Catenulispora sp. EB89: one gene and its partner. The protein of the gene in region 1 interacts with the protein of each later gene in a pairwise test. Links are inferred from orthologs where the notes say so. Each region holds a gene or a part of one and is shown on either strand. Other genes may lie near its edges. The genes, in order: ligA and leuS.

What was found.
Region 2: the proteins of ligA (region 1) and leuS interact in binary tests that used the Escherichia coli proteins (3 or more experiments, as listed by UniProt). The link is inferred for Catenulispora sp. EB89 from one-to-one orthologs.

The regions. Positions count from the first base shown.
Region 1 is NZ_JBGCCU010000013.1:35,275-38,532, reverse strand. Bases 122-3,066 are described here. They hold ligA (NAD-dependent DNA ligase LigA), read left to right. Parts: upstream 122-476; coding sequence 477-2,657; downstream 2,658-3,066. Other genes in these bases: ABH920_RS26010 (putative bifunctional diguanylate cyclase/phosphodiesterase), read left to right, coding at 2,823-3,066; ABH920_RS26020 (methionine synthase), read left to right, coding at 122-404. In the rest of the region: more of ABH920_RS26020, read left to right, coding at 1-121; more of ABH920_RS26010, read left to right, coding at 3,067-3,258. UniProt on the Escherichia coli protein: DNA ligase that catalyzes the formation of phosphodiester linkages between 5'-phosphoryl and 3'-hydroxyl groups in double-stranded DNA using NAD as a coenzyme and as the energy source for the reaction.
Region 2 is NZ_JBGCCU010000006.1:387,258-390,977, reverse strand. Bases 105-3,511 are described here. They hold leuS (leucine--tRNA ligase), read left to right. Parts: upstream 105-428; coding sequence 429-3,311; downstream 3,312-3,511. Other genes in these bases: ABH920_RS16095 (MFS transporter), read right to left, coding at 3,268-3,511; ABH920_RS16105 (lysoplasmalogenase), read left to right, coding at 105-240. In the rest of the region: more of ABH920_RS16105, read left to right, coding at 1-104; more of ABH920_RS16095, read right to left, coding at 3,512-3,720.

The DNA of each region.
Region 1 (3,258 bases):
ACGCCGACGTCGCCGTGCACTGCTGCGCCTCCGACGTACCGATCGAGATGCTGCGCAGGGCCGGTGCCGACCACATCTCCTTCGACGCCACCGCGATCGACACCACCGGGCCCGGCGGCGTCTCGCCGGAGCGCGACGAACAGCTCGGCGAGGCGATCGAGGCCGGAGTGGGCCTGATGCTCGGCGTCGTGCCGTCCGTGGACCCGGCGCGCGCCCCCGGCGTCAACCAGCTCCTCGACAAGGTGCTGTCCCTGAGCCGCCTGGGCTTCTCGGCGGCGCAGCTGGCCCAGGCCACGACGATCACCCCGACCTGCGGCCTGGCCGGCGCCACCCCGCCGTGGGCCCGCCAGGCGCTCGTGCTGGCCCACCGCACGGCCGACGCGCTGGCCGACAAAGCCTCCTGAACTGCGGGACTGTCAGTGCCTGACGGTAGATTCTTGAGTGTCGAAACGGCCCCCGACCAGTGAGGTGACGCGTTGTCCGCCACGGATGAGACCACCCCCGCTACCCCGGCGCAGCAGCACGCGGCCCTGGCCGAGGAGATCGAGGACGCGCGGTACCGCTACTACGTCCTCGACGCGCCGACGATCAGCGACGCCGAGTTCGACGTCAAGCTGCGGCAGCTGGAGGCGATCGAGGACGCGAACCCGGAGCTGCGCACCCCGGACTCGCCGACCCAGAAGGTGGCCGGCGCCTACGAGACCGAGTTCACCTCGGTCCCGCACCTGGAGCGCATGCTCTCGCTGGACAACGCGTTCACCGCCGAGGAGCTCCAGACCTGGGCCGACCGCATCGAGAAGGACCTCGGCGCGCTGCCGGACCTGCTGTGCGAGCTGAAGGTCGACGGCCTGGCGATCAACCTGCTCTACGAGAACGGCAAGCTCACCCGGGCCCTGACCCGCGGCGACGGCCGCACCGGCGAGGACATCACGCCGAACGCCAAGACCATCCAGAGCATCCCGCAGACCCTGACCGGCACCGCCGAGTTCCCGGTGCCGGAGCTGGTCGAGGTGCGCGGCGAGGTCTACTTCGCGGTCAAGGCGTTCGACGCGTGGAACGAGAAGATCCTCGCCGAGACCGGCCGCTCCTACGCCAACCCGCGCAACGCCGCGGCCGGCTCGCTGCGGCAGAAGGACCCGCGGATCACCGCGCAGCGGCCGCTGTCGATGGTGGTGCACGGCATTGGCGCGCGGAAAGGCTTCACCCCGACCTCGCAGTCCCACTCCTACGAGGCCCTCAAGGCCTGGGGCCTGCCGACCTCGGACCGGGTGAAGGTCGTCAAGACCCTGAAGGACGTCCAGAAGTACATCGACTACTACAACAAGCACCGCCACGACGTCGAGCACGAGATCGACGGCGTGGTGGTCAAGGTCGACGCCCTGGCCATCCAGGGCCGCCTGGGCAGCACCTCCCGCGCCCCGCGCTGGGCCATCGCCTTCAAGTACCCGCCGGAGGAGGTCACCACCAAGCTGCTGGACATCCGGGTCCAGGTCGGCCGCACCGGCCGGGTGACGCCGTACGCGGTGATGGAGCCGGTCACGGTCGCCGGCTCCACGGTCCAGAACGCCACGCTCCACAACCAGGAGATCGTGGTGAAGAAGGGCCTGAAGATCGGCGACACGGTGATCCTGCGCAAGGCCGGCGACGTGATCCCGGAGATCGTCGGCGCGGTGCAGGACCTGCGCGACGGCTCCGAGCGCGACTTCGTGATGCCGGAGAACTGCCCGGACTGCGGGACCAAGCTGGCTCCGCAGAAGGAGGGCGACATCGACCTGCGCTGCCCGAACTCGCAGTTCTGCCTCGGGCAGATCCGCGAGCGCATCGACTTCATGGGCAGCCGCAACGCGCTGGACATCGAGGCGCTGGGCTACGAGTCGGCGGTGGCGCTGACCCAGCCGGCCGGGGGCACCGCGCCGGTGCACGACGAGGGCGACCTGTTGAGCCTCAAGATCGAGGACCTGGCCGAGCTCAAGATGCTGCAGGCCAAGCGCGGCGCGGACGCCCAGCCCGGCGAGATGGAGCTGGTGCCGTACTTCTACACCAAGGGCACGCCGAAGAAGCCGAGCGTGCCGACCGCGACCACCGAACTGCTGCTGCAGCAGCTGGAGCTGGTGAAGACCGACCGGCCGCTGTGGCGCTTCCTGGTCTCGCTGTCGATCCGGCACGTGGGCCCGACCGCGGCGCGCGTCCTGGCCCGCGAGTTCCCGTCCTTCGACGCCCTGGCGAACGCGACCGAGGACGAGCTGAAGGCCGCCGAGGGCATCGGCCCGACCATCGCCACCGCGATCGTCGAGTGGTTCGCCGTGGACTGGCACCGCGAGATCATCGGCAAGTGGCAGGCGGCCGGCGTGGTGCCTGTTGTGGAATCCCAGCCCGAGGGCCCGAGGCCTCTTGAGGGATTGAGCGTGGTCGTAACGGGCACATTGGCCGGTTTCACACGGGATGGCGCGGCCGAGGAACTGACCAGCCGGGGTGCGAAGGTGAGCGGTTCGGTCTCCAAGAAAACCTCATTTGTCGTCGTAGGGGATAACCCCGGCAGTAAGTATGACAAGGCCCTGAGCCTGGGCGTGAAGGTGCTCGACGAGGGGGGTTTCAGGGTCCTGTTGGAGGCCGGTCCGGACGCGGCTGCCGCTACAGTGGCGGAAGCAGGGGCCTGACACCGACGCCCGGCCCGGCCGTCAAGACCGAAGGCGAAACCTTTACGGTCCGTCTCTGGTCGGCGACGTTCTGATACGGCAATATGGCCGCGTCAGCCCGTTCGCTGACGCGCGCACCGACGCTGAAGTTGTTCAGAAGAGCTCCGGTACAGGAGGGTCCGCTCCATGCACCGACCATTCGAGCCGGACTACGGCCCGAAGGCCGATCCCGGACGTCTGTACGCCTTCGTCGCCTCCGTCAGCGCGGCCGGGATCACCATCCTGGCCGCGTTGTTGGTCTTGAACTGGCACGGTTCCGGACCCACCACGCAGTCGGTGCCCGCGTTGCTGATGACCATCTGCCTGGTCTTCCTCGGGGAACTGCGGCCCCTGATGAAGTTGCAGCACACCAACCGCGAGGCCGCCACCACCACGGTTTTCACCATCGCGCTGCTGATGTTGGCGGGCTGGCCGCTGGCCGCGATGGTGCAGGCCGCGGCCTCCCTGGTGGGCGGTGCGGCCGGGCGCCGGACCTGGTGGCGGATCCTGTTCAACGTCTCGCAGTTCACGCTGTCCCTGGGCGCGGCCTGCCTGGTGCTGCGAGGCTTCGGCATCGTGCCGA
Region 2 (3,720 bases), on another replicon or contig:
GAAGATCCCGCCCTCGCCGTCCCCGTCCTGGCCTACGTCACGGTCATCTCGCTGATGGTGGTCGCGGCGTGGTGGACCGGCGACCTGCGCATCATCCCCGGCGCGCTGCTGTTCGCCGTCTCCGACGCGATGATCGGCTGGACCCGCTTCGTCCGCAAGGACTGGGAGCTGGACGTCCCGATCATCGTCACCTACCACCTGGCGCAGATCCTGCTGGTGCTCGGCCTGGTCCGCAGGTAGGGCCGATATCTCGGAGGCGGCGCTGGTACCCTTGGGGTATGCGGGCTGTGACGCTGCTTCTTATGTCGCCGCGCTGAAACAGGACGGAGCCGCCACAGGCTCCGGTCAGCGCGGCTCCCCTCCATGCGCGAGGGGCTTTTTCATTTCCAGCACAGACCATCAGACGTATCCCGAGGACTGAGACGACAATGAGCGAGCAGACCGACACACAGCCCAAGCCTGCTAGCGACGAGCCCAAGTTCCGGTACACGGCCTCGGTAGCGGCCGACATCGAGCCGAAGTGGCAGGAGTACTGGGCCGGGCACCACACCTTCGAGGTACCGGACCACCCGGCCGACACCGCGGAGCCCAAGGCCTACATCCTGGACATGTTCCCGTACCCCTCCGGCGCCGGCCTGCACGTCGGCCACCCGCTGGGCTACATCGCCACCGACGTGCTGGGCCGGTACAAGATGATGACCGGCCACAAGGTGCTGCACACGATCGGCTTCGACGCCTTCGGCCTGGCCGCCGAGCAGTACGCGGTCGAGCACGGCATCCACCCGCGGGTCAGCACCGAGGCCAACATCGCCCGGTACAAGGAGCAGATCCACCGCATCGGCTTCGGCCACGACACCCGGCGCGGGGTGTCGACCATCGATGTGTCCTTCTACAAGTGGACCCAGTGGATCTTCCTGCAGATCTTCAACTCCTGGTACGACGACCAGGCCGACAAGGCCCGCCCGATCAGTCTGCTGATCGAGCAGTTCGCCGACGGCGCCCGCCGCACCCCCGACGGCCGCGCCTGGAGCGCGCTGTCGGCGCAGGAGCAGGCGGCGATCATCGACTCCCACCGCCTGGCCTACATCGCCGAGGCCCCGGTGAACTGGTGCCCGGGCCTGGGCACCGTGCTGTCCAACGAGGAGGTCACCGCAGACGGCCGCTCCGAGCGCGGCAACTTCCCGGTGTTCAAGCGCAACCTGCGCCAGTGGATGATGCGCATCACCAAGTACGGCGACCGGCTGCTGGCCGACCTGGACCGACTGGACTGGCCGGAGCCGATCAAGCTGCAGCAGCGGAACTGGATCGGGCGTTCCGAGGGCGCGCGCGTGCACTTCGGGGTGACCGCCGTCGACGGCTCCCAGAAGACCATCGAGATCTTCACGACCCGGCCCGACACGCTGTTCGGCGCCACGTACATGGTGCTGGCGCCGGAGCACGAGCTGGTGGACTCCTTCGTCGCGAAGGAGTGGCCGGCCGGCACCCGCGAGAAGTGGACCGGCGGGCACGCCACCCCGGCTGAGGCCGTCGCCGCCTACCGGGCCGCCGCCGCGGCCAAGAGCGAGGTCGAGCGGCAGACCGAGGGCCGGCAGAAGACCGGCGTGTTCACCGGCACGTTCGCGGTGAACCCGGTCAACGGCGAGGGCGTGCCGGTGTTCATCGCCGACTACGTGCTGATGGGCTACGGCACCGGCGCCATCATGGCGGTGCCCGCGCACGACCAGCGCGACTTCGAGTTCGCGCGGGCCTTCGACCTGCCGATGCAGATCGTGGTGGCGCCGCCGGTCGGATGGCCGGAGGACGTCGCGGACTGGACTGAGGCCTACGACTCCAAGACGGCGCAGATCACCAACTCCGCCAACGACGAGGTGTCGCTGGAGGGGCTGCCGGTCCCGGCGGCGATCCGCGCCATCACCGAGTGGCTGCAGGCCAAGGGGATCGGCGAGGGCACCGTCACCTACCGGCTGCGCGACTGGCTGTTCTCGCGGCAGCGCTACTGGGGCGAGCCGTTCCCGATCGTCTACGCGGTCGACGGCCCGGAGGCCGGGATCGCCCGCGCGCTGCCGGAGTCGATGCTGCCGCTGGAGCTGCCGGAGGTGGAGGACTTCTCGCCGAAGACCTTCGAGGCCGGCGACGTCACCAGTGCCCCGGAGCCGCCGCTGGCGCGCGCCACGGAGTGGGTGAACGTCACCCTGGACCTGGGCGACGGCCCGCGGCAGTACCACCGCGAGACCAACACCATGCCCCAGTGGGCCGGGTCGTGCTGGTACTACCTGCGCTACCTGTCGCCGACCGACGACACCCGCTTCGTCGACGCCGCGGCCGAGAAGTACTGGATGGGGCCGCAGGACGACGAGGACACCGGCGGCGTTGACCTGTACGTCGGCGGCGCCGAGCACGCGGTGCTGCACCTGCTGTACGCGCGCTTCTGGCACAAGGTGCTGTTCGACCTGGACCAGGTGACCAGCGCCGAGCCGTTCCGCAAGCTGTACAACCAGGGCATGATCCAGGGCTCGATCTACCGCGACGCGCGCGGCATCCCGGTCGAGGCCGCGCAGGTCGAGGACGACGGCGAGGGCACCTACACCTTCCACGGCGAGCCGGTCACCCGGGAGTTCGGCAAGATCGGCAAGTCGCTGAAGAACGTCATCTCCCCGGACGACATGATCGACGAGTACAGCGCCGACACCCTGCGCGTCTACGAGATGTCGATGGGCCCGCTGGACATGTCCAAGCCCTGGGACACCCGCGCCTCGATCGGCAGCTTCCGCTTCCTGCAGCGGCTGTGGCGCAACGTGATCGACGAGGAGACCGGCGAGGTCACGGTCGTCGACGCCGAGCCCGACGAGGCGACGCTGCGCGCGGTGCACAAGACCATCGACGGCGCCCGCGCCGACATGGAGGGCATGCGCTTCAACACCGCGATCAGCAAGCTGATCGAGCTGAACAACCACCTGACCCGGCTGCCCGAGGTGCCGCGCCCGGCGGCCGAGGCGCTGGTGGTGCTGACGGCGCCGTTCGCCCCGCACATCGCCGAGGAACTGTGGTCCCGCCTGGGCCACGACGGCTCGGTGGCGCACGCGGTGTACCCGGTCGCGGACCCGGCGTACCTGGTGGACGAGACGGTGACCTGCGTGGTGCAGGTCGCCGGCAAGGTGAAGGACCGCCTGGAGGTGCCCCCGGGCATCGACCAGGACGCGCTGCGCGAGCTGGCGCTGGCCTCGGAGGGCGTGCAGCGGGCGCTGGAGGGGCGCGGGGTGCGCACGGTCATCGTGCGGGCGCCGAAGCTGGTGAATGTGGTGCCCGCGTAGGGTTTTCGGTCTGCGGCTCTGCGGCCCGGTGCTGATCGCTTCGGCGGTCGGCACCGGGCCTTTTGGGCGAGGTCGGCTTGCGCGGCAGCAGCAGCGGCGTCGCCAACAGCAGCGCGCCCGCCAGGCCGAGCCCGAACCGCGGGCTGGTCGCCGACGCGAGCACCCCCCACAGCGCGGTGGCCGTCGCGATGCTGATCTTGTTCGTGATCGACCACGCGGACAGCACCCGCGTGACGTTCGCGCCCCCGGCGTTCTCCAACCGGTGCGTGGCCAGCACCGGGTTGTACACCCCCGACGTGGTGATCAGCCCCGCCTCCATCGCGATCACCAGCAGCAGCCCCGGCAGCCCCGGCCCGACGAACGCCAGCCCGAGCGGCCACACCGCCCGCACCGTCCCGGCGACGCGCAG